DNA from 2 places in the Cupriavidus sp. FW306-1B-F12B genome. Region 1 is predicted to be linked to the other one. Evidence: predicted binding sites of a transcription regulator. Region 1 holds the regulator's gene; the other holds the start of a gene.
The links. Region 1 encodes sigma-54, which starts transcription at its own class of promoters, with help from an activator protein. Its sites were predicted from a motif close to TGGCANGNAANCTGCTTT; they were not measured.
Positions count from the first base shown of each region.

Region 1 (10,877 bases):
CCATGCGCTCGGACAGCATCTTGGAGACGATCGCGGTGGAAGACATCGCCAGCGCCCCGCCCAGCGCCACCGACGCCTGCCAGGACAGCGGGAACAGCCAGTTGAAAGCCCAGCTGGCCGGCACCACCGCCAGCATCGACAGCACCACCTGCGAGCCGCCCAGGCCGAACACCAGCCGCTTCATCGAGCGCAGCTTGGTCAGGTTGAACTCCAGCCCGATCGAGAACATCAGGAAGACCACGCCGAATTCGGCCAGGTACTTGGTCTGCGCGGTGTCGCTGGCCAGCCCCAGCGCATGGGGGCCGATCAGGATGCCGACGGCCAGGTAGCCGAGCATCGGCGGCAGCTGCAGCATGCGGAATGCGACCACGCCGAAGACGGCGGCGGCCAGCAGCACCAGGGTCAGTTCCAGCGGAGAATGCATCAGGCGGTCTGGGTGACCGGCCAGGCGCGCGTCCGACCCGGCACGGGCACCCTGCCGGCAAAATACGGCGAGCACGGCAAGCACGACGTGCGCCATGGGTCGGGCCAGGCGCCATCGCATTCGTTGGTATACTTCGTCGCCATGATAGCCAATTTCGATGCGGATCGAGCACTCAGGCTCGCCCGCGACACTCTCCAGACCGAAGCCGATGCGGTTTCCGCACTTTCCGGACGCCTGAACGGCGACTTTGCCCGTGCCGTGCTGCTGATCCTGCAATGCACCGGGCGCGTGGTCGTCTCGGGCATCGGCAAGTCCGGCCATATCGGGCGCAAGGTCGCGGCCACGCTGGCCTCTACCGGCACGCCGGCGTTCTTCGTGCACCCGGCCGAAGCCAGCCACGGCGACCTGGGCATGGTCACGCGCGACGACGTGCTGATCGCCTTCTCCAATTCTGGCGAGACCGGCGAGCTGCTGTCGATCATCCCGATCGTCAAGCGCATCGGCGCGCGGCTGATCTCGGTCACCGGCAACCCCGACTCCAACCTGGCCAAGCTGGCCGACGTCCACCTGGACGCGGCGGTCGAGAAAGAAGCCTGCCCGCTGAACCTGGCGCCGACGGCCAGCACCACCGCGGCGCTGGCGCTGGGCGATGCGCTGGCGGTGGCGGTTCTCGATGCGCGCGGCTTTGGCGAGGAAGACTTCGCCCGCTCGCACCCCGGCGGCGCGCTCGGGCGCAAGCTGCTGACCCATGTGCGCGACGTGATGCGCACCGGCAACGCCGTGCCCGAGGTGCGTGAAAACACCCCGCTGGCCCAGGCGCTGATGGAAATCACCCGCAAGGGCATGGCCATGACCGCCGTGGTGGACCCGGACGGACGCGCCATCGGCGTCTTCACCGACGGCGACCTGCGCCGCCTGCTGGAAACCCCGCGCGACTGGAAGACCGTGCCCATCGGCGACGTCATGCACCGCAACCCGCACGTGGTCAACGAGAACCAGCTCGCCGTCGAAGCGGTGCAGGTGATGGAGGCCAACCGCATCAACCAGCTGCTGGTGGTGGATGACGACGGCCGCCTGACCGGCGCGCTGCATATCCACGACCTGACCCGCGCCAAGGTCATCTGAGCGGGCGCGGCCCGGCACAACCGGCACAACGCCAAGGACACCATGCAGGCACTCCTCGCCTCCCTCAGCGGCATCTTCATGCGGCTGCTGCCGCTGCTGCTGATGGCCTTCGTGGCGGGCAGCACGTTCTGGCTGGTCCAGATCAACTCCCCCAAGGAAGACCCGGCCGCGCAAAGCGCCAAGAAGCATGAGCCCGATTACTTCATGGACCGCTTCTCGGCCACTGAGCTGGCGCCGGACGGCAGCACCAAGATCCGCTTCACCGGCGAGCGCATGATCCATTTCGAAGATGACCAGACCTACGAGGTGACCCGGCCCGCCATGCGCGCGTACGAGCCGGACCGCCCGCCGGTCACCGCCCGCGCCGATATGGGCCGCATGAACGCCGAGGGCTCGGTGATCGACCTGTACGGCAACGGCTTCGTCATGCGCCAGCAGGGCGTGGACGTGTCCAAGGACCCGCAGCTGACCGCCGCATCCAGTTATTTCCAGCTGCTGGTCAATGACGACATCGTCAAGACCGACAAGCCGGTCAAGCTGACGCGCGGGCCGTCGGTGATGACCGCCAACGGCCTGATCTTCAACAACGTCACGCGCGAAGTACAATTGCTCGGCAATGTACGCGGCACCATCATCACCGGGCCGACCCCGGGCCGCGCGCCGGGGTCCTGAGCCCCGGCCCGGGGGCCGCACCAACCCGCACCAACGTACCCAGACGCCCTCAAGCAACCCTGCCAACATGACTGCTTCCCTGACGACATCGTCCCGTCGACGCACCGCCCCGGCCCTGCTCGCCCTGGCCATGGCCTTCGGCCTGCTGGCCCAGCCCGCCCTGGCCGAGCGCGCGGACCGCGACAAGCCGATGGTGCTGGAGGCGGACAACGCCAGCTACGACGACGTCAAGCAGATCTATACGCTGACCGGCAACGTGGTGCTGACCAAGGGCACCATGATCCTGAAGTCCGACGCCGCCGAACTGCGCACCGATCCCGAGGGCTACCAGTTCGCGGTGGCCACCGCCAAGCCGGGCAAGCAGGCCTACATCCGGCAGAAGCGCGAAGGCGTCGACGAATACATCGACGGCTGGGGCGACCGCATCGAGTACGACGGCAAGCAGGAGTACTCCAAGCTGATCGGCAATGCCCGCATGGCGCGCCTGCAGGGCGCCAAGCAGGTCGACGAGATCCGCGGCGCGGTGCTGACCTACGACAGCCGCAAGGAGTTCTACACGGCTGCCGGCGGCGGCAGCGGCGACGCCGCGGCCGCCAATCCGTCCGGCCGCGTACGCGCGGTGCTGTCGCCGCGCCAGGACCAGAAGGCCGGCGCCACGGGCAGCAGCGGCTCGCCGCTGGACCTGAAGCCAGCGCCCGCGCCTGCCAACAAACCCTGACGCCTGGCGCCGGCTGCGTGCATCGCATGCGGCCGGCGCCGGAAACGCCTGAACGCCAGACTGTGCCAATGACCGATACCGCAACCATCGCCGACAAGCCTTCCGTCGAAGCCTCCACCGTCCTTGCCGGCGGCAGCACCCTGGTCGTGCGCCACCTGAAGAAGCGCTATGGCTCGCGCACGGTGGTCAAGGACGTCTCGCTCGACGTGAAGAGCGGCGAGGTGGTCGGCCTGCTCGGGCCCAACGGCGCGGGCAAGACCACGTCGTTCTACATGATCGTGGGCCTGGTGGCGCTGGACGAAGGCGATATCGTGCTCGACGGCGACCACATCAGCGGCCTGCCGATCCACGAGCGCGCGCGCATGGGGCTGTCGTACCTGCCGCAGGAAGCCTCGGTATTCCGCAAGCTCAACGTCGAAGAGAACATCCGCGCGGTGCTGGAGCTGCAGCTGGACAAGGGCAAGCCGCTGGCCAAGGCCGAGATCGAGCGCCGCCTCGATTCGCTGCTCGACGACCTGCAGATCGCGCACCTGCGCAACAACCCGGCGCTGTCGCTGTCGGGCGGCGAGCGCCGCCGCGTGGAAATCGCGCGCGCGCTGGCGTCGTCGCCGCGCTTCATCCTGCTGGACGAACCCTTCGCCGGCGTGGACCCGATCGCCGTGGGCGAGATCCAGCGCATCGTCAGCTTCCTCAAGGCGCGCAATATCGGCGTGCTGATCACCGACCACAACGTGCGCGAGACGCTCGGCATCTGCGACCACGCCTACATCATCAGCGAAGGCACGGTGCTGGCCGCGGGCCAGCCCGAGGAAATCATCGCCAATGACGCAGTGCGGCGCGTCTACCTGGGCGAGAACTTCCGCATGTGATGCAGCGGCCTGCCATGGAGCGGCAGGCCTATTCGCGGGCGCACGTGGGCCTGCCACAGCCAGCAGCGATCAGACCGCATAAGCGATAGCAATTTCCGTTCCAACAACGGAAAGATGCGCATAGAATAGGTCGCATGAAACCGTCGCTACAGCTCCGCCTTTCCCAGCATCTGGCCCTGACCCCGCAACTGCAGCAGTCGATCCGGCTGCTGCAGCTTTCCACGCTGGAACTGCAGCAAGAGGTCGAACAGGCGCTGACGGAAAACCCTCTGCTCGAACGTGAGAACGACTGGATCGAAAGCCCGCTGCGCGTTGCGGCCGACGGCTCGGTCAACCTGCAGAGCGCACCGGCGCCCGCGCCGGCAGAGCCGCAGGGCAATGGCGAGGCCCGCGCCGATGGCGCGGCTGACGACGACAGCTATGGCGACAGCGGCAACGGCGACGACTATGGCAGCGGCGACTGGAGCCTGGACGACTTTGCCCGCCGCCCCCAGGGCGACGAGGATGAAAAAACGCCGATGCAGCTGCGTGAAGCCGAGCCCACGCTGCGCGAGTACCTGATGGAACAGCTCACGCCGCTGAAGATCTCCGCGCGCGACAAGGGCCTGGCCATCTTCCTGATCGAATCACTCGACGATGATGGCTACCTGAGCGCATCGCTTGAGGAAATCTGCACGGAGTTGCCGGAAGAACTCGAGTTCGAGATCGAGGAAGTCCACGCCATCCTCACGCTGCTGCAGAGCTTCGACCCGCCCGGCGTGGGCGCGCGCAACGCCGCCGAGTGCCTGGCCCTGCAGTTGCGGCGCCTGACGCACCCGCAGCGCGAACTGGCCCTGAACATCGTGACCAACCACCTGGAGTTGCTCGCAGTACGCGACTACACGCGGCTGAAGAAGGCGCTGCAGGTCGATGAAGCGGCGCTGAAGTCCGCACACGAACTGATCCGCTCGCTGGCGCCCTACCCCGGCCATGCATACAGCCGCCCGGAGGCGGACTTCGTGGTGCCGGACGTGTTCGTGCGCAAGGGTGGCGGCGGCTGGATCGCGCAGCTCAATCCGGATGTGATGCCGAGGCTGCGCATCAATGACATGTATGCACAAATCCTGCGTGGCGCGAAGGGTGAGTCCGGCACCGCCGGGCTGCAGCAGAAGCTGCAGGAGGCGCGCTGGCTGATCAAGAACATCCAGCAGAGGTTCGACACAATCCTGCGTGTCTCGCAGGCCATTGTCGAGCGTCAAAAGAACTTTTTCAGCCACGGCGAAATCGCCATGCGCCCCTTGGTTTTGCGGGAGATTGCCGATACACTGGGTTTACACGAGTCAACCATCTCCCGGGTGACGACCAATAAATATATGGCAACGCCGATGGGTACTTTCGAACTGAAGTACTTCTTCGGCAGCCACGTGTCCACCGAAACCGGTGGCGCGGCTTCATCAACGGCCATCCGCGCCTTGATCAAGCAACTGATAGGAGCCGAAGACCCGAGGAATCCCCTTTCCGACAGTCGCATTGCCGAACTGCTGGGCGAACAAGGCTTCGTTGTCGCACGCCGCACCGTTGCCAAGTATCGCGAAGCCCTGAAGATCCCCGCAGTCAATCTCCGCAAGTCTTTGTAGCCGAGCCCACCGCCTGCCTGGTGAGGCTCTTTCAGAAGGAGAAGCGCTATGAACTTCAAGATCAGTGGACACCACCTGGACATCACGCCCCCTCTGCGTGAGTACGTGGAAACGAAGCTGGAGCGAATCGTCAGGCATTTCGATCAAGTCATTGGCGTTAGTGTGCTGCTCTCTGTCGACAACCATAAGGAAAAGGACCGGCGTCAGTACGCGGAAATCAATCTACATCTCAAGGGCAAGGACATCTTTGTCGAAGCGCATCACGAAGACCTGTATGCAGCGATCGACGCACTCGTCGACAAGCTGGACCGTCAGGTGATCCGCTACAAGGATCGCGTGCAAGGCCACGACCGCGAAGCGGTCAAGTACCAGATGGCCGCAGCGCAAATGCAGCAATGACCGTGCCCGGCAGCCCCGCAGCGGGCTGCTGAATCAGGATTGAACAGGCAAGCCGCGCCATGAAGCGCGGCTTTTTTGCGCCCTCGCGTTCCCGGTTGCCGCCGGCATGCCGCGCCCGCACTGGCGGCGCGGCCCGGCTGTGGCGCCGGAGCCAATGCTTTTCACCCGAATGAGCAAGGGTGTTCGCAAGCGCTGCGCCAAGGTGTATGCTGCGCCATACAAAGAGAGGGAATCCTGGCCGTGCCCCGCACCGGTGCACCGGCTCCCCGCCGCGGAGGCACGATTGCATCACCATGTATCGTTCTGCACCGGCTTGCCCCGTTGCGCTGCACAATGCGGGAGTAGTCGCTGCTCTATAATGGGCCGGACGCCTCCGGCCAGGCCAACGGCAGGCCGGAGCCAGCCCACTGCCCGGCGGGGCGGTCCGCCCGCTAACTGAAATCCTGCGCATCGCCCATGAATCGTTTGGCCAAATTGCTGCCACCCGGCAACATCACCCTCGACGTCAGCGTCACCAGCAAGAAGCGTGTGTTCGAGCAGGCCGGGCTCCTCTTCGAAAACAACCATGGTGTGGCGCGCGCCATCGTGACGGACAACCTGTTCGCGCGCGAGTCGCTTGGATCCACCGGCCTGGGCGCCGGCGTGGCAATCCCGCACGGCCGCATCAAGGGCCTGAAGCAGCCGCTGGCCGCGTTCATGCGCCTGGCCGAACCAATTCCGTTCGAATCTCCCGATGGCAAGCCGGTATCGCTGCTGATCTTCCTGCTGGTGCCCGAACAGGCTACGCAGCAGCACCTGGAAATCCTGTCCGAAATCGCGCAACTGCTTTCCGACCGCGACATGCGTGAAGGGCTGGCCACGCTGCCCACGCCCGATGCCGTCCATCAGTTGCTGATCGCATGGCATCCCTGATCCCCTGACCCCCCAAGCGGGCCGGCACCAGACCGGGCAGGCGCCGAGGCGCTTCGCAAACCGCCCCACCAGTCATACCGCATGGAACTCACCGGCGTCACCTCCCAGTCCATCTTCGACGACAACGCAGCCGACATCAAACTCTCGTGGGTGGCCGGCCTGGAAGGTGCGGACCGCGCCTTCGACGTGGAGTTCGCCCGCGAAGCCACCTCCGCCGCCGACCTGGTGGGCCACCTGAACCTGATCCACCCCAACCGCATCCAGGTGCTCGGCAAGCCCGAGATCACTTATTACCAGCGGCTCGACGACGAGACCCGCAAGCGCCAGATGGGCGAGCTGATCCTGCTGGAGCCGCCCTTCCTGGTGATCGCCGACGGCATGGAGCCGCCGCCCGACCTGGAACTGCGCTGCACGCGCTCGTCCACGCCGCTGTTCACCACGCCGGTGTCGTCGGCCGCGGTGATCGACCACCTGCGCCTGTACCTGTCGCGTATCTCCGCGCCGCGCGTGACCATGCACGGGGTATTCCTCGACATCCTGGGCATGGGCGTGCTGATCATGGGCGAATCGGGCCTGGGCAAGAGCGAACTGGGCCTGGAACTGATCTCGCGCGGCCACGGGCTGGTAGCCGACGATGCCGTAGACTTCGTGCGCCTGGGGCCGGATTTCATCGAAGGCCGCTGCCCGCCGCTGCTGCAGAACCTGCTTGAAGTACGCGGCCTGGGCCTGCTCGACATCAAGACCATCTTCGGTGAGACCGCGGTGCGCCGGAAGATGAAGATCAAGCTGGTGGTGCAGCTGGTGCGTCGCAATGACGGCGAGTTCGAGCGGCTGCCGCTCGATTCGCAATACCTCGACGTGCTGGGCCTGCCGATCCACATGGTCAAGATCCAGGTGGCGGCCGGGCGCAACCTGGCCGTGCTGGTCGAGGCCGCGGTGCGCAACACCATCCTGCGCCTGCGCGGCATCGATACGCTGCGCGACTTCATGGACCGGCAGCGCGCCGCGATGCAGGCCGATGCGGTTTCGCGCGGCCAGGGCCGCCTGCTCTGAGCGCCAGCGTTTTCATTTGCTTACAACGACGTTGACGCAGAACGTCAACGTTCTTCAGGCATGCTCCGTTTTGTGCTGTAATGGGCATCGCGCCCGTTACGGAAGCTGCAACGCCGGCAATGGCGCGCGGCCATGAAGTTTTCCACACCCAGGAGAGCAAGCATGAAGAAACTGATCGCGATGTGCGCGCTGGTCACCCCGATGATCGCCGCCAGCGCATTTGCGCAGACCACTGCCACGCCGGCAACCCCCGCCACGCCAGCCAAGCCAGCGGCCACCGCCCCGGCAACACCGGCCATGCCTGCCACGCCTGCCACCCCGGCTAACCCGGACAAGCCCGCAGCCAATTCCCAGCAGGACAAGATGAAGGCCTGCAATACGCAAGCCGCCGGCAAGAAGGGCGACGAACGCAAGGCGTTCATGAAGGAATGCCTGTCCAAGGGCGCATCCAAGACCCAGCAGGAGAAAATGGCCTCCTGCAGCAAGTCGGGCAAGGGCAAGAAGGGTGACGAATACAAGGCCTACATGAAGGAATGCCTGTCCAAGGCAGCCTGAGCCGCAACCAGCTCAGCAAGCTGACGCCAAAAGCATGGCGAACCGCGAGGTTCGCCATGCTTGCTTTTGCGCGTGGTGTCATGACGCCTTCATCACGTGATGCTATGCTTCAGGTGCTATGCGCATCATCCTCATCACCGGCATATCCGGTTCCGGCAAGTCCGTCGCACTGAACGTGCTCGAAGACGCAGGCTACTACTGCGTGGACAACCTGCCGGCTCAGTTCATCCCGGAACTGACCCGCTATCTCGACAGCCAGGGCTATACGCACCTGGGCGTCGCCACTGACATCCGCAGCCGCGAGTCGCTCGACCAGTTGCCCGACACCGTGCGCGCGCTGGCCGCGGAGCACCAGGTCGAGGTGGTGTTCCTGACCGCCAGCACCGATGCACTGGTGCAGCGCTACTCCGAGACGCGCCGCCGCCACCCGCTCTCGGTCCGTACCGACGGCGTGCCGGGCCCGGGCGGTGAACCCGCCTTCAACGACACCGCGCTGATGGAAGCGATCGAGATGGAGCGCGCGCTGCTGAGCCCGCTGGCCGAGGCCGCGCACCGCATCGACACCAGCAATGTGCGCACCAATACGCTGCGCAGCTGGATCAAGGAGCTGATCCGCGACGACAGCCAGCGGCTGACGCTGCTGTTCGAGTCGTTCGGCTTCAAGCACGGCGTGCCCAGCGATGCGGACATGGTGTTCGACGTGCGCTCGCTGCCCAACCCCTATTACGACCTGGCCTTGCGCCCGCTGACGGGGCGCGACACGCCGGTGATCGACTTCCTGCAGGCCCAGCCGATGGTGCTGGCAATGGCCGAGGATATCCGCGCCTACGTGGAAAAGTGGCTGCCAAGCTTCATTGCCGACAACCGCAGCTACTTGACCGTCGCGATCGGCTGCACCGGCGGCCAGCATCGCTCGGTCTATATTGCGGAAAGGCTTGCCAACTACTTCCGGGCGCATGGTAATGTGCTGGTAAGACACCGAGAGCTCGCACCGGCGGGCTGACGCAGGCGGGACTGCCAACTGGCATCTGCGCGCCGCGTTGGCCGGCTGGCCCATTGCTGCGCGATACCCAAGCTGGCACTGCATGTCCTCGACCGACCTCTACCGTCCCACGGGATCAGAAGATCCGCCGCGGACGCTCGACAACCTGCCGCTGTTCCCGTTGCACACCGTGCTGTTTCCCGGTGGACGGCTGCCATTGCGCGTGTTCGAGGCGCGCTATGTCGACATGGTGCGCAACTGCCTGCGCGACAACACGCCCTTTGGCGTTTGCCTGATCGAAAGCGGCGAGGAAGTGGCCCGGCCGGACCAGCCCACCGTGCCGGAACCGGTCGGCTGCCTGGCGGAGATCGTCGACTGCAACATGGAACAGCTGGGCGTGCTTTTGATCCGCGCGCGCGGCCGCGAGCGCTTCCATATCGTCAGCCACGACACCCGCGACGACGGCCTGCTGGTCGCCCGCGCCGAGGTGCTTCCCCCCGACATCATCGACTGCAAGCTGGAGCTGCTGGGCGAATGCCTGGATGCGCTGCGGCGCATTGTCACGCGGCTGCATGCCGAGCAACCCGACCGGCTGCCGTTCGACGAGCCCTACCTGTGGGACGACCCGAGCTGGGTCGCCAACCGGCTGTGCGAGTTGCTGCCGGTGCCGCTCAAGGCCAAGCAGATGCTGATGGCGCTGCCCGATGCCGGCATGCGCATCGAGATCGTGCACCGCTACATGCGCCAGAACCACATGCTCTAGGCGCGGATCCCGCAGATGCGCCTGCCAGGCTTCAGAACAGCCCGCCGCGCGCCTGGTCCTCCAGCAGCCTGCGTACCGGCGCGGGCGTCCCCACCGCATCGAGATCGTCAAGCGAGATCCAGCGCTGCGCGGCTTCCGCGGCGCCGCCCTGCGCCATCAGGCTTGCGCCGTCCGCGCTCACATCGACCCGGATGGCACGGATCAGCAGGCGGAAGTGCGTGAACACGTGGGTCAGCTCGCCGGTCAGCGCGGCGCGCGCGGGCTTGCCGAAGGCGCGGGCATAGTCGAGCGCCGCCGCCTCGGCGGCTTCCGCGTCGAAGGGCACGCTGTCGACCGGCATCTCCGGCAGGCTCCACAAGCCGCCCCAGATGCCGCTGCCCGGGCGCAGGCGCAGCAGCACTTCGCGCTGGCGCCGCACCAGCAGCATTACCGTGCTGCGCTCGGGGATGGCCGCGCGCGGCTTGGGCGTGGGCAGCACGCCGGTGAGCCCGTCGCGGCGCGCCACGCAGTCGGCCGACAGCGGGCACGCACCGGCATCGGCCAGGCAGGCCGGCTTGCCGCGCGAGCACACCGTGGCGCCCAGGTCCATCAGCCCTTGCGTATAGGCGATCATGTCCTCGGCCTGGCGCGGGCCTGCGGCCGGCAAGGCCAGCTCGGCCAGCTGCCACATGCGCGTTTCCACCACGCGCTCGCCCGGATGGCCGTGGATGCCGAAGCAGCGCGCGAACACGCGCTTGACGTTGCCATCCAGGATAGGAGAACGCACGCCGGCGCTGAACGCGGCGATCG
Region 1 is NZ_JBYSXC010000009.1:56,921-67,797, reverse strand. Features, by position in the region: gene AC3WLE_RS16675 (monovalent cation:proton antiporter family protein) at 1-424, opposite strand, end outside; gene AC3WLE_RS16670 (KpsF/GutQ family sugar-phosphate isomerase) at 566-1,549, shown strand; gene lptC (LPS export ABC transporter periplasmic protein LptC) at 1,592-2,221, shown strand; gene lptA (lipopolysaccharide transport periplasmic protein LptA) at 2,289-2,939, shown strand; gene lptB (LPS export ABC transporter ATP-binding protein) at 3,008-3,808, shown strand; gene AC3WLE_RS16650 (RNA polymerase factor sigma-54) at 3,943-5,424, shown strand; gene hpf (ribosome hibernation-promoting factor, HPF/YfiA family) at 5,473-5,823, shown strand; gene ptsN (PTS IIA-like nitrogen regulatory protein PtsN) at 6,280-6,735, shown strand; gene hprK (HPr(Ser) kinase/phosphatase) at 6,817-7,788, shown strand; gene AC3WLE_RS16630 (PsiF family protein) at 7,951-8,343, shown strand; gene rapZ (RNase adapter RapZ) at 8,462-9,346, shown strand; gene AC3WLE_RS16620 (LON peptidase substrate-binding domain-containing protein) at 9,429-10,088, shown strand; gene mutY (A/G-specific adenine glycosylase) at 10,120-10,877, opposite strand, start outside.

Region 2 (10,877 bases), on a different contig from region 1:
GCTCGCGCCGCCACTGCTTTTCCAGGCAGCGCTGCAGCAGGGCCACCGGCTGCAGCCGGATATCGCTGTCCGGATAGGTCTTGCAGGCCAGCACCAGTCCGTCGCGCTCCTCCGCTTCGGACAGGCAGGCCCGGCTGACCTTGCCGGCGTGGTAATGCCCGGCCTCGATGCGGACCTTGCACACGCCGCAGCCGCCGCCGCGGCAGCCGGCGGGAATGCCGCGCCGGCCCAGCACTTCCATGGCCCGCAGCAGGTTCTGCTCCGGTGCGCACGGATAACGCAGCCCGCTGCCGGCGATCTCGACGGTATGCATGGCGCGCCTCCCTCAGATCTTGAACAGCGGGCTGCGCGCGCTGTTCTGCGCATCGGCCGCGGACAGGAACTTCTCGGTGTGGATGTCCGCCTCGAACAGCCGCCCCTGCATCAGCGTGCGGATACACGCTTCGATCATCGGCGGCGGCCCGCACAGATAGGCTTTGTGGCCGCGGAAGTCAGCGTTGCCGTCCTCGTTCCCGTTCGCGTAGAGCTGGCGCAGCACATCGTGCACGTAGCCGCGCGCGCCGTTCCAGCCGCTGTCTGCGGGTTCGTCCGACAGCGCCGCCACGTAGCGGAAGTTGGGGTGGGCCTGCGCCAGCGCCTGGAACTCCGCGTCGTAATACAGCTCGCTGCGGTTGCGCGCGCCCTGCACCAGCGTGATCGGCAGGGTTTCGCCGGCGGCCAGCAGGTCCAGGATCATCGCGCGCGGGCTCGACAGGCCGGACCCGCCCGCCAGGAACAGCATCGGCACCTGCGCCGACTTGCGCACGAAGAAGCGGCCATAGGGCGCCGAGAACGATAGTTCGTCGCCGACCGCCAGCTGGTCGTGCAGGTAGCCGGTGGCCTGCCCGTCCGGCACGTGCCGCACGTGCAGCTCGACCAGGTCGTCGCCCGGCGCGTTGGCCAGCGAGAACGCGCGCGGCTGGTCGCAGCCCGGCACGTTCAGGTTGACGTACTGACCGGCCTGGAAGGCCGTGCGTCCGCCATCCTTCACACGCAGCCAGATGCCCAGGATGGTGGGCGTCAGGGCGCGCGTCTCGACAACTTCGGCGCGATAGTCGGCCAGCGGCAGGCCCAGCGCATCGGCGTCTTCCTCGATGTCGGCCTCGATCACCAGGTCCGACTGCGCGGTCGCGCAGCAGGCCAGGCACTGGCCGTTGTCGCGCTCGAAATCCATCAGCGCGAAGCTGGAGGCCTCGCCCTGCTCGACCTCGCCGTCCACCACCTGCACCTTGCAGGTGGCGCACAGCCCGTGGCAGCAGGCATGGGGCAACCACACGCCGTTGCGCAGGCACGCGTCCAGCACGGTCTGCCCGGGAGCGATGGGGATGGTCTGCCCGATCGGTTCAATGGTCAGCGAATACATCTTGGTCTCCTTCCGGTGGTGCGTTCGACCATGCGCCTCAGCTGCGGCTGCCGCCGATGCCGTCCAGCCCCGGCGTGCGGAAGCGGATCACGTCCTTGTGGCCCAGGCCGTTCTCTTCCAGCGAGCGGTCCAGGTCGGGCTGCCAGGGCTGGCCGCCGCGCAGCCACTGCACCTGGCCCCAGTCGATGCGGGAAAAGTCGGGGTGGTAGCCGTAGACGCCGGGCAGCACCTTGTCGACCACGTCGCGCAGCGGCATGGACGGCGGGAACGGGAAGCAATGCGGCGCGCAGAACAGCAGGTGGCCGTCCCAGCCGATATAGAGCAGCCGGTTGCCGTGGAACACGGCCTCGCGGTCGGCCGCCTCGAAGGCGTAGTCGCCGATGGATACGACGGGCATGGTTGTCTCCTTGTCTTGTGATGGGGGCCGCTTCAGGCGGCGTCCGCGGCAGGCCCGATGCCCTTCCACGCGTTCCAGTTGCGCTGGTCCTGCGAGCCCTCGAAGTCCAGGTTGTCAGCGCCCGGGTCCAGCCGGTACCACTTGAGCACGTCCTCCAGCGTGGCGCCGCCGCAGTTGCCCTGGTAGATCTGGTGCACCGGCAGCCAGGCCTGCGCGTACTTGGCGGGCTCGTCGTCGAAGATGTCCTTGCAGCCGTCCGAGCAGAAGTGGAACTTCATGCCGTGGTAGGTGCTCTCGCGGTAGCAGGTCTGGGTCGGGTCGTCCGGCTCCGAGAACACCATCGGGATCTGGCAGGTCTGGCACAGCATCGGCAGCGTGGCGTTGTAGAAGCGGTCGCCGGCCTGCTGGCGCTCCTGCCAGTGGTCCAGGCGCGGCTTGTAGTAGCGCTCGAAGGTCTGCGGATACTTCTCGGCCAGCCATGCCATCTCGTCGGCCTTGGGCACCCAAGTGTGGAAGCCGGCCGCGCCCGCGTAGTTGTAGAAGGTGGCCCAGGCCTCGTGCGTGATGCGGTCCTTGGTCTGGGTGGCCACTTCGTGGTACTTGGGCATGCGCAGGCCGTAGCGCTCCAGGTCCTTGAACAGCGCCCCGCCCGCCTGCTCGAAGTACATCTCCCAGGCCTCGGCCCACGACATCACGCGCTTGGGCAGCATGTAGTCCATCATCATGCCGACCAGCGTGAGCAGGCGGAAACCGCGCCAGAACCACTTGTCCAGCCACTTCTGCAGGATCGGGATATTGCCGGGATCCTGCTCGCACAGGAACTTGACCACTTCCAAACCAAGCGTCATGTGGCGCGACTCGTCGGACTGCGCGGAGAAGCCGAAGGTCACCGTGGCCATGTCGCCGTTGTAGGCGGCGCCCGACATGAACGGCATGAACAGCAGGTTGGTCAGCACATACTCGAACGAGAACGAGATCGCGGTGATGAACTCGAACGGCCCCGCGCTCATCGCGTCCTCGAAGTAGGACTTTGGCACCGACAGGTACCAGACCCGGTCGTGCATGTGGCGCCATTCGCCAAAGCCGTGGAAGTACTTGTTGTAGACCGACAGCGTGTGCAGCTGGGTCTGGGCATGGCGCAGCTCGTCGACCGACTGCATCTGCGCCGCCACGCGCGCGCCGGCGCCGCGGAAATGCCGGCCCAGGTGCGCGTAGCCGCGGTGGGCGGCGTATTCCAGCGGCGTCACGCCGGTCAGGAACAGCCGCAGCGCGTTCAGGTAGCGCGGATCGGATACGTTCAGGTGGCCGTTGTTCTGCACGAACGAGTCGATGATCGCGTACAGCTTGCGCTCCTTCTCCGACTGGTATTTCCAGTAGGCATCCATGGTCATGCGGAACGGGTCTTCCCATTTGTCCCAGTCGTGGATGCGGATGCCCTCGTACTTGTCGAACGGGAAGACCTTGTCCATCGGCTCGTAGGTCGTTTCCCAGGCCAGGTCCCGCGTCATCGAGGCGTACTTCTCGCGCAGGTTGAGCTTCTTGCGTGCGTCCATGATGTCTCCGTGATGTTCTCTATGCCGCTGCCGGGTCAGGCGTTCCAGCGCAGCGTGAAGGCGTCTTCGTCCTCGTCGATGTTTCCGCACAGCGAGATCAGGTTCAGGTGGATCTCCTGCAGGTCCCAGTCGCGGCCGAGCTTGCCGGCCACCAGTTCGCGCACGATGGTCAGGTGGCCGGGGGCGTCGATCTTGACCATGGCGGGAAACTGCGACACCACCGCATGCGGGTTGGCTTCAGTGATGGCGTCGATGATGGGGCGGGTGTCGTCGTTGTTCTGCAGGGCGATGTAGACGTTGGCAGCGGTGGCTGACATGGCGTGTCTCCGTGGGGTTCGTTGTGGGCGGATCAGGCAGCCAGGCCGAGCTTGCCCAGGCGGACTTCGAACTGCTCGCGGCACAGCGCCACCATCTGCGCGCCGTCCTCGCCGGTGAGCGCATCGGCCACCGGCACCAGCGCCTGCGCCACCTCGGCGCAGGCGGCGCGCGCCCAGCCGGACAGCAGCACGCGGTTGGCGTCGGACTCGGCCGCGGCGGCCTGGATCACGGCATCGACCCAGCGTGCGTGCTCGTCGCGCCAGTCGTTCATGAATTCGGTCAGCACCGCCAGCCCGGTGCCGCAGGCGCGCGCGATCACCGCGTCGGCATGCTGGTAGACCAGCGGGTAGAGCAGCCCGTCGAGCACCAGGTTCTGGGCGACGAAGGTCTCGAACCAGTCCCCGGTGACAAAGGTGTGCTCGACAAAGCGGCGCAGCGGCTGCCACGCGGCGCTCTCCAACCAGGCCACCCTGGCACGCTCCAGCGCCACGCCGGTATTGCCGTCCAGCAGCATGCCGATGCGCGACAGGTATTGGGCGATACCCAGGCGGTCCATCGCGCAATAGGTGCAGGCCTGCGTGATGGCCGTGCCCCAGCCATAGTCGGCGCAGTAGAAGTTGTTCATGTTGGCGCCCCACTCCACATGGCGCAGCGGCAGCAGGCCGGTGGCCAGGCGTTCCTGCCATTCGGCCGGCAGCGCCTGCAGCAGCCCGCGCTTCTCGACGAAGGCAAAGCTCTTTTCGGTGGCATCCTGCTGGCGCCCGCGCGCGGTCACGTAGGCGCCGTAGTAGAACTGGCGCGGGTCCTTCAGCGCGTACCAGTCCTGCATCACGATCGCCGTGCGGCGCTTGTCATACAGCGCGAAGCCGGGGTCCCAGGTGGGGCGGTAGTGGAAGTTCACCTCCGACTGCACGTCGTAGGTCGCCTCCTGGTAGCGCGACGCCGGCTTGTCGCCGAAGCGGCGCGCGACATGGCCGTAGGTCTGGCGCAGCGGCTGGATCTGCTGGGTCTTGATATCGACTTGCATCGCTTGGTCTCCTGTATCCCTTCTCTCTTTGTGATGCGGTGGCTGCGGCGTCAGTCGTCGGCTTGCGGCTGCGGCGCGGCTTCCAGCGGGGGCAGGAAGCGCACGCGGTTGACGCAGCAGAAGGCTTCGAACATCGGCTCCGGCATGATCAGTTCGACGTTGAGCTCCGGGTCGGCCACGCTGAAGGCGAACTGCACAAACCCTTCGGGGGTGCGGCCCTCGACCCGCACATAGCGCGGCGTGGCTTCGAACAGGGGAACCGACGGGGTGTTCATGGCGCGCTCCTTTGCGTTGGCTGGACGCAGGCCTTACTGCGAAGACCGTGCCAGCGAGCGCGAAGCGTTGTGGGACAAGGGTTGCGGGGAATTGGCGATGACGAGCGTGCGCGTTAACCCGGAAAGGTCCGCGCGAAACCTGTCGATGAATTGATGAAGCTGTCCGCAAGCCTTGATCAAATGATCAAAAGCCGCGCCGGGCGGGCGTTTGCGGGCAGCGAGCCAATGCGGATGGGATTGCCCTGCGGCGCAGCAGCGTGCCTGGGCAAGCTGGGTGAGAAGACTTGATCTGGCAGGGAAAAATCGCTGGCGCGGTGCAGCATCGGGCAACTTCGGGCCGATGCGCGGCCGGCCGGGGCTGCATCAAATGATCAAGGGGGGAAATGCGAGGAGCCGGGAGAAGCGGAGGAGATGGGTGGCGCAGGGGATCGTGTGGACGCGCTTGATCTACGCGGGTGTGCTCCCTCTCCCGCTTGCGGGAGAGGGAGCACACCCTCAGCATTTGAAGCTTGAAAGCGGCCTCAGTTACCGTTGCCGTGCCCGTTGCCCCCACGCGTGCCGCGCATCTTCCACCGATACGCCAGCTGCGGCCGCGTAATGCCCAGCAACCGCGCCGCCTGGCTCATATTGCCGTCGGCCCGCTGCATGGCCGCCTCCATCAGCACGGTCTCGACGTCGCCCAGCGCCAGCTGCTGCTCTGACATCTGGTCCAGCAGCGCATGGACCGCGGCTTCGCGCAGGTCTGGCAAGGTGCCGCCCGCGCCCAGCCGCGGCGCGGTATCCACCACCGGTGCCACGGTGCCCGGCAGGAACAGGTGGTCGGCGGTGATCTGGCCGCCCTGGCTGGCCAGGATCACGCCGCGCTCGATCACGTTCTCCAGTTCGCGCACGTTGCCGGGCCAGTCATAGTGGCGCAGCTCGGCCAGCGCGCGGTCGGTGATGCCGACGATGCGCTTGCCGTGGCGCGCGCCGTAGCGGGCCACGAAGCGCTCGGCCAGCGGCCGGATATCGTCCAGGCGCTCGCGCAGCGGCGGGATCGTGACCGGGTAGACATTGAGGCGGTAGTACAGGTCCTTGCGGAAAGTGCCCTGCTTCACGGCTTCGGCCAGGTCGACATTGGTGGCGGCCACCAGCCGCACGTCCACCTTGCGCGTGCCGGTGCCGCCCACGCGCTCGACCTCGCCCTCCTGCAGCACGCGCAGCAGCTTGGACTGGGCCGAGGCCGAGAGTTCGCCCAGTTCGTCCAGGAACAGGGTGCCGCCATGCGCTCGCTCGAAGCGCCCGGGGCGCGACTGGCTGGCGCCGGTGAAGGCGCCCTTTTCCACGCCGAACAGCTCGGACTCGATCAGCTCATCGGGAATCGCCGCGCAGTTCACGGCAATGAAGGGCTTGTCGGCGCGCCCGCTCACGCTATGCAGCGCCTGCGCGAACCGCTCCTTGCCCACGCCGGTCTCGCCCAGCAGCAGCACCGTCACGTTGCTGGCCGCGGCGCGTTGCAGCAGGCTCCAGGCGGCGCGAAAGCCTGGCGAGGTGCCGACCAGGTCGGCCGGCGTGGCCGGGGTGCCCTGCAGCGCGCGCAGGTGCTCGACCTCGCTCTGCAAGGCGATGATGGTTTCGATCACGGGATCGGGCTGGTACAGCGCCAGCGCCTGCGCGCCGTCTTCCCAGGCTTCCACCGGCTTGCCGATGATGCGGCAGTGCGCGTGCCCGCAGGCGATGCACTCGACCTCGCGATACAGGATGGTGCGCCCCATCAGCGCCGAGGTGTAGCCGGTGGCGTAGCCGATCTGCATCCAGCAGGCAGGCTCGTCGACGATGCCGAACAGCTGGCGGTGGACGTCGCCCTCGAAGGAGTCTTCCCACAGGAATTCGCCATCGTAGATGCCGGCGGCGATGTCGATGTCGACCTTGACCGGCGTGACCCGCACCACCCCCTCGATGGTATGCAGGCAGGGCCCGATCTCCAGCTGGCCAAAGTCGCTGTGGCCTGCGCGCAGCTTGCGCGCGACCTCAGCGTCGCGCATGCCCGAATGGAAGCCCATGCGCATGAACAGGCCGCGCGCCCGCTCCATGCCCAGGGTGTCCACCAGTTCCTTGCGCAGCGCGCCCAGGGCGGCGGTATGGATCAGGATCATGCGCTGCTCGTCCAGCCAGATCGCACCCTCCTCCATGGCGAAGCGCAGGCGGCGGGCAAGATCGGCCAGGCCATCGCGCATGGTGGCCGAGAACTTGTCGGTTGAACTGCTCATTGTCTCCCCTCAGTGCCGGCGGGTGATCCGCTCGAGTGTGCCTTTCGGCTGGCAGCTTATGCACATTATGTGCCAAGGGAAACGGGGGTGGGCAATGACATTGCCCGGGGACTACCCCAACCGGCCGCGCTGGGCCGGGCCGTTCAATCCGCCCGGATACCCCGCTGGCGGATCAGCACACCCCACTTATCGGTTTCCTTCGCCAGGTGCTCGCGCAGCACCGCCGGTGAACTGCCGATCGGCTCGGCGCCGATCAGCGCCAGCCGCTTCTGCACGGCCGGCTTCCCCAAAGCCTCGAGCATGGCGCGGTTGAGCGCGTCGATGACCGGCTGCGGCGTCTTCGCCGGCACGAAGGCGGCAAACCACGGCGACAGCTCATAGCCCGGCAGGCCGGCTTCCGCTACCGTCGGCACGTTGGGCAGCGCACTGGAGCGCTTGCTGGTGGTGACCGCGATCGCCGTCAGCTTGCCCGATTCGATATGCGGCCTGGCCGAGGTGATGCTGTCGAACATGTAGTCGACCTGGCCGCCCAGCAGATCCGTCATGGCCGGGCCGCTGCCCTTGTAGGGGATATGCAGCATGTCGACGCCGGCCATCGAGGTGAACAGCTCGCCCGCCAGGTGGATCGAGGTGCCGTTGCCGGCGGAGGCATAGGTGTACTTGCCCGGCGCCGCCTTGGCGTGCGCCACCACATCCTTGACGGTGCTTTCCTGGCGCCGCGCCTTGCTGGCCACCAGCACGTTGGGCACCACCGCCAGCAGCGACACCGGCGCGAAGTCCTTGACCGGGTCGTAGCTCAGCCGGCCGTACAGCGCCGGGTTCACGGCCATGCCGTTGGCGACGATGATCAGCGTGTAGCCGTCGGCGGGCGCGCGCGCCACCAGTTCGGCGCCGATATTGCCGCCGGCGCCCGGCCGGTTCTCGACCACGATGGCCTGGCCCAGCGTGCGCGACATGTCTTCGCCCAGCGTGCGGGCGATGTTGTCCATGGCACCGCCCGCGGGGAACGGCACGATCCAGCGGATCGGATGGTCGGGATAGGCCGCGTGCGCGGCCGGCGCTGCGAACGACAGGCCGGCAGCCAGTGCCAGCGCCCCTGCGCGGCTGGTGCTTGCCAGCCGCTGGAATAACGTCTTCATTGGTCTCCTCACTTGATGCGTGCAGGCACCGGTGTGCCATGCGGGGGGCGCGGCCTGCCAGTTCAGCCGCGCCGGTAGTGCGCCAGCTTGTCTTCGTCCAGCGCCAGCCCCAGGCCGGGGCCTTCAGGCAGGTGCAGGCTGAAGTCGCGGTACTCGGGGCGCTGCTGCACGATATCGTCCTTGAGCAGCAGCGGTCCGAACAGCTCAGTGCCCCAGGCCAGATGCGGCAGCGTGCAGAAGCCATGCGCCGCGGCGATGGTGCCGACGCTGCCCTCCAGCATGGTGCCGCCGTACAGCGCGATGCCGGCGGCGTCGCCCACCGCGGCGGTGCGCAGCATGCCGAAGATGCCGCCGGCCTTGGCGATCTTCAGCGCGAACACGTCGGCGCCGCCGATGCGCGCCAGCTCCATCGCGTCTTCCGGGCCGCACACCGCTTCATCGGCCATGATCGGCACCACGAAGCGCGCTGCCAGACGCGCCAGCGCCATGCGCTGCTCACGCGGAGTCGGCTGCTCGATCAGGTCGATGCCGGCGGCTTCCAGCATGGCGATGCCGGTGGCGGCGTCGGCCTCGTTCCAGGCCTGGTTGACGTCGACGGTGACGCGCGCCCGCTCGCCCAGCGCGCGCTTGATCGCGGCCACGTGGGCCACGTCGTCGCGCACGCTGCGCCGGCCGATCTTCAGCTTGAAGGTATGGTGGCGGCGCTCGGCCAGCAGTTGCTCGGCCTCCGCGATGTCGCGGGCGGTGTCGCCGCTGGCAAGCGTCCACAGCACCGGCAGGGTCGAGCGCACCGCGCCCCCCAGCAGCGTGGCCAGCGGCACGCCCAGGCGCTTGCCCTGCGCATCCAGCAAGGCGGTCTCCAGCGCTGACTTGGCGAAGCGGTTGCCGCGCGCGACCTTGCCCAGGCGCGCCATCGCGCCATGCACGTTGGTGGCATCCTGGCCGGCCAGCGCAGGGGCCAGGTAGGTGTCGATGGTCAGCTTGATGCCTTCCGGGCTTTCGTCGCCATAGGACAGGCCGCCGATGGTGGTGGCCTCGCCGATGCCCTCCACGCCGTCGCTGCAGCGCAGCCGCACGATCACCAGGGTCTGCTGCTGCATGGTGGCCATGGCCAGCTGGTGTGCCCGGATGGTGGGCAGGTCCACCAGGATGGCCTCCACCGAAGTGATAGTCGTGGTCATACCTTGTCGATGCAAATGGATATTGGGGCCAAGTATGCGGCTTGACTTTGCCTGCGTCCAAGACCGATGATGTCTCGATCGATACCTTGCAGGTATGGAAACAGGACAGCAATGGAACTCCGGCACCTGCGTTATTTCCAGGTCGTGGCCCAGGAACTGAACGTCACCCGCGCCGCCGAGCGGCTGCATATGGCACAGCCGCCGCTGTCGCGCCAGATCCGCCAGCTGGAAGATGAAGTGGGCGTGGCGCTGTTCGACCGCGTCGGCCGCGGGCTGCGCCTGACCGAAGCGGGCCGCTTCCTGCTGGAGCAGACCACGCAGCTGACGCAGCGGCTGGAAGAGACCATCGAAGGCACGCGCCGCATCGGGCGGCAGGACAAGCGCTGGTTCGGCATCGGCTTCGTGCCGTCAGTGCTGTATGGCGTGCTGCCGGAACTGATCCGCGAGCTGCGCGAATCAGACCGGCACGACCAGCAGGTAGAGGTGGGACTGGCCGAGATGATCACCGTCGAGCAGATCGAGGCGCTCAAGGCCGGCCGCATCGACCTGGGCTTTGGGCGCATCGCGCTGAACGACCCCGCCATCCGCCAGCAGGTGGTGATGGCCGAACCCCTGGTGGCCGCGCTGCCGGCACGCCTGCCCGCGCCGCGCCGCAAGGCGCTGACGCCACAGGCGCTGGCGGCGCAGCCGTTCATTCTTTACCCGGCCCGGCCGCGGCCCAGCTATGCCGACCACCTGCTGTCGCTGTTCCGCGCGCAGGGCCTGCAGTTGCGTGTGGCGCAGGAGGCCAACGAGCTGCAGACCGCGCTGGGGCTGGTGGCGGCCGGCATCGGCATCACCCTGGTGCCGGCATCGATCCAGCGCCTGCATCGCGACGACGTGCGCTACTGCCCGATCGACGCGCCGGGCTTCGTCTCGCCGGTGATCATGAGCTATCGCGAAGGCGACACGTCACCGTTCCTGGCGCGGGCGGTGGAATGGGTGATGCGGCAGGCGCAGTAGGCCTACATCAGGTGCCGGTGAACTGCGGCTTGCGCTTTTCCTTCCAGGCCAGCGCGCCTTCGCGGATGTCCTGCGACTGCGTGGCCCGGCTGATGTCGGCGGCCAGCGCCTCGGCATCCAGCGCGCCGCGCCCGATCGCGTTCAGGTGCCGCTTCATGCCTTGCACCGCCAGCGGCGCCAGCCCGGCCACGGTGTCGCTGAGCTGGTCGGCGCGCTCGCGCAGGCGCTCCGCCGGCAGCAGCTCGGTCAGGAAACCGCGGCGGAACATCTCGTCGGCGTCGATGCGCTCGGCGGTCAGGAACAGGTGCTTGGCGTGGTTCAGGCCCAGCCGGCT
Region 2 is NZ_JBYSXC010000005.1:354,818-365,694, reverse strand. Features, by position in the region: gene AC3WLE_RS11785 (2Fe-2S iron-sulfur cluster binding domain-containing protein) at 1-313, opposite strand, end outside; gene AC3WLE_RS11780 (NADH:ubiquinone reductase (Na(+)-transporting) subunit F) at 326-1,402, opposite strand; gene AC3WLE_RS11775 (phenol hydroxylase subunit P4) at 1,440-1,799, opposite strand; gene AC3WLE_RS11770 (aromatic/alkene/methane monooxygenase hydroxylase/oxygenase subunit alpha) at 1,832-3,352, opposite strand; gene AC3WLE_RS11765 (MmoB/DmpM family protein) at 3,388-3,669, opposite strand; gene AC3WLE_RS11760 (aromatic/alkene monooxygenase hydroxylase subunit beta) at 3,702-4,697, opposite strand; gene AC3WLE_RS11755 (phenol hydroxylase subunit) at 4,748-4,972, opposite strand; gene poxR (phenol degradation transcriptional regulator PoxR) at 5,494-7,221, opposite strand; gene AC3WLE_RS11745 (tripartite tricarboxylate transporter substrate binding protein) at 7,365-8,360, opposite strand; gene AC3WLE_RS11740 (muconate/chloromuconate family cycloisomerase) at 8,423-9,541, opposite strand; gene AC3WLE_RS11735 (LysR family transcriptional regulator) at 9,653-10,543, shown strand; gene AC3WLE_RS11730 (enoyl-CoA hydratase/isomerase family protein) at 10,551-10,877, opposite strand, start outside.
Region 2: the regulator sigma-54 is predicted to act here: its motif matches at 5,008-5,025, upstream of AC3WLE_RS11755 (phenol hydroxylase subunit).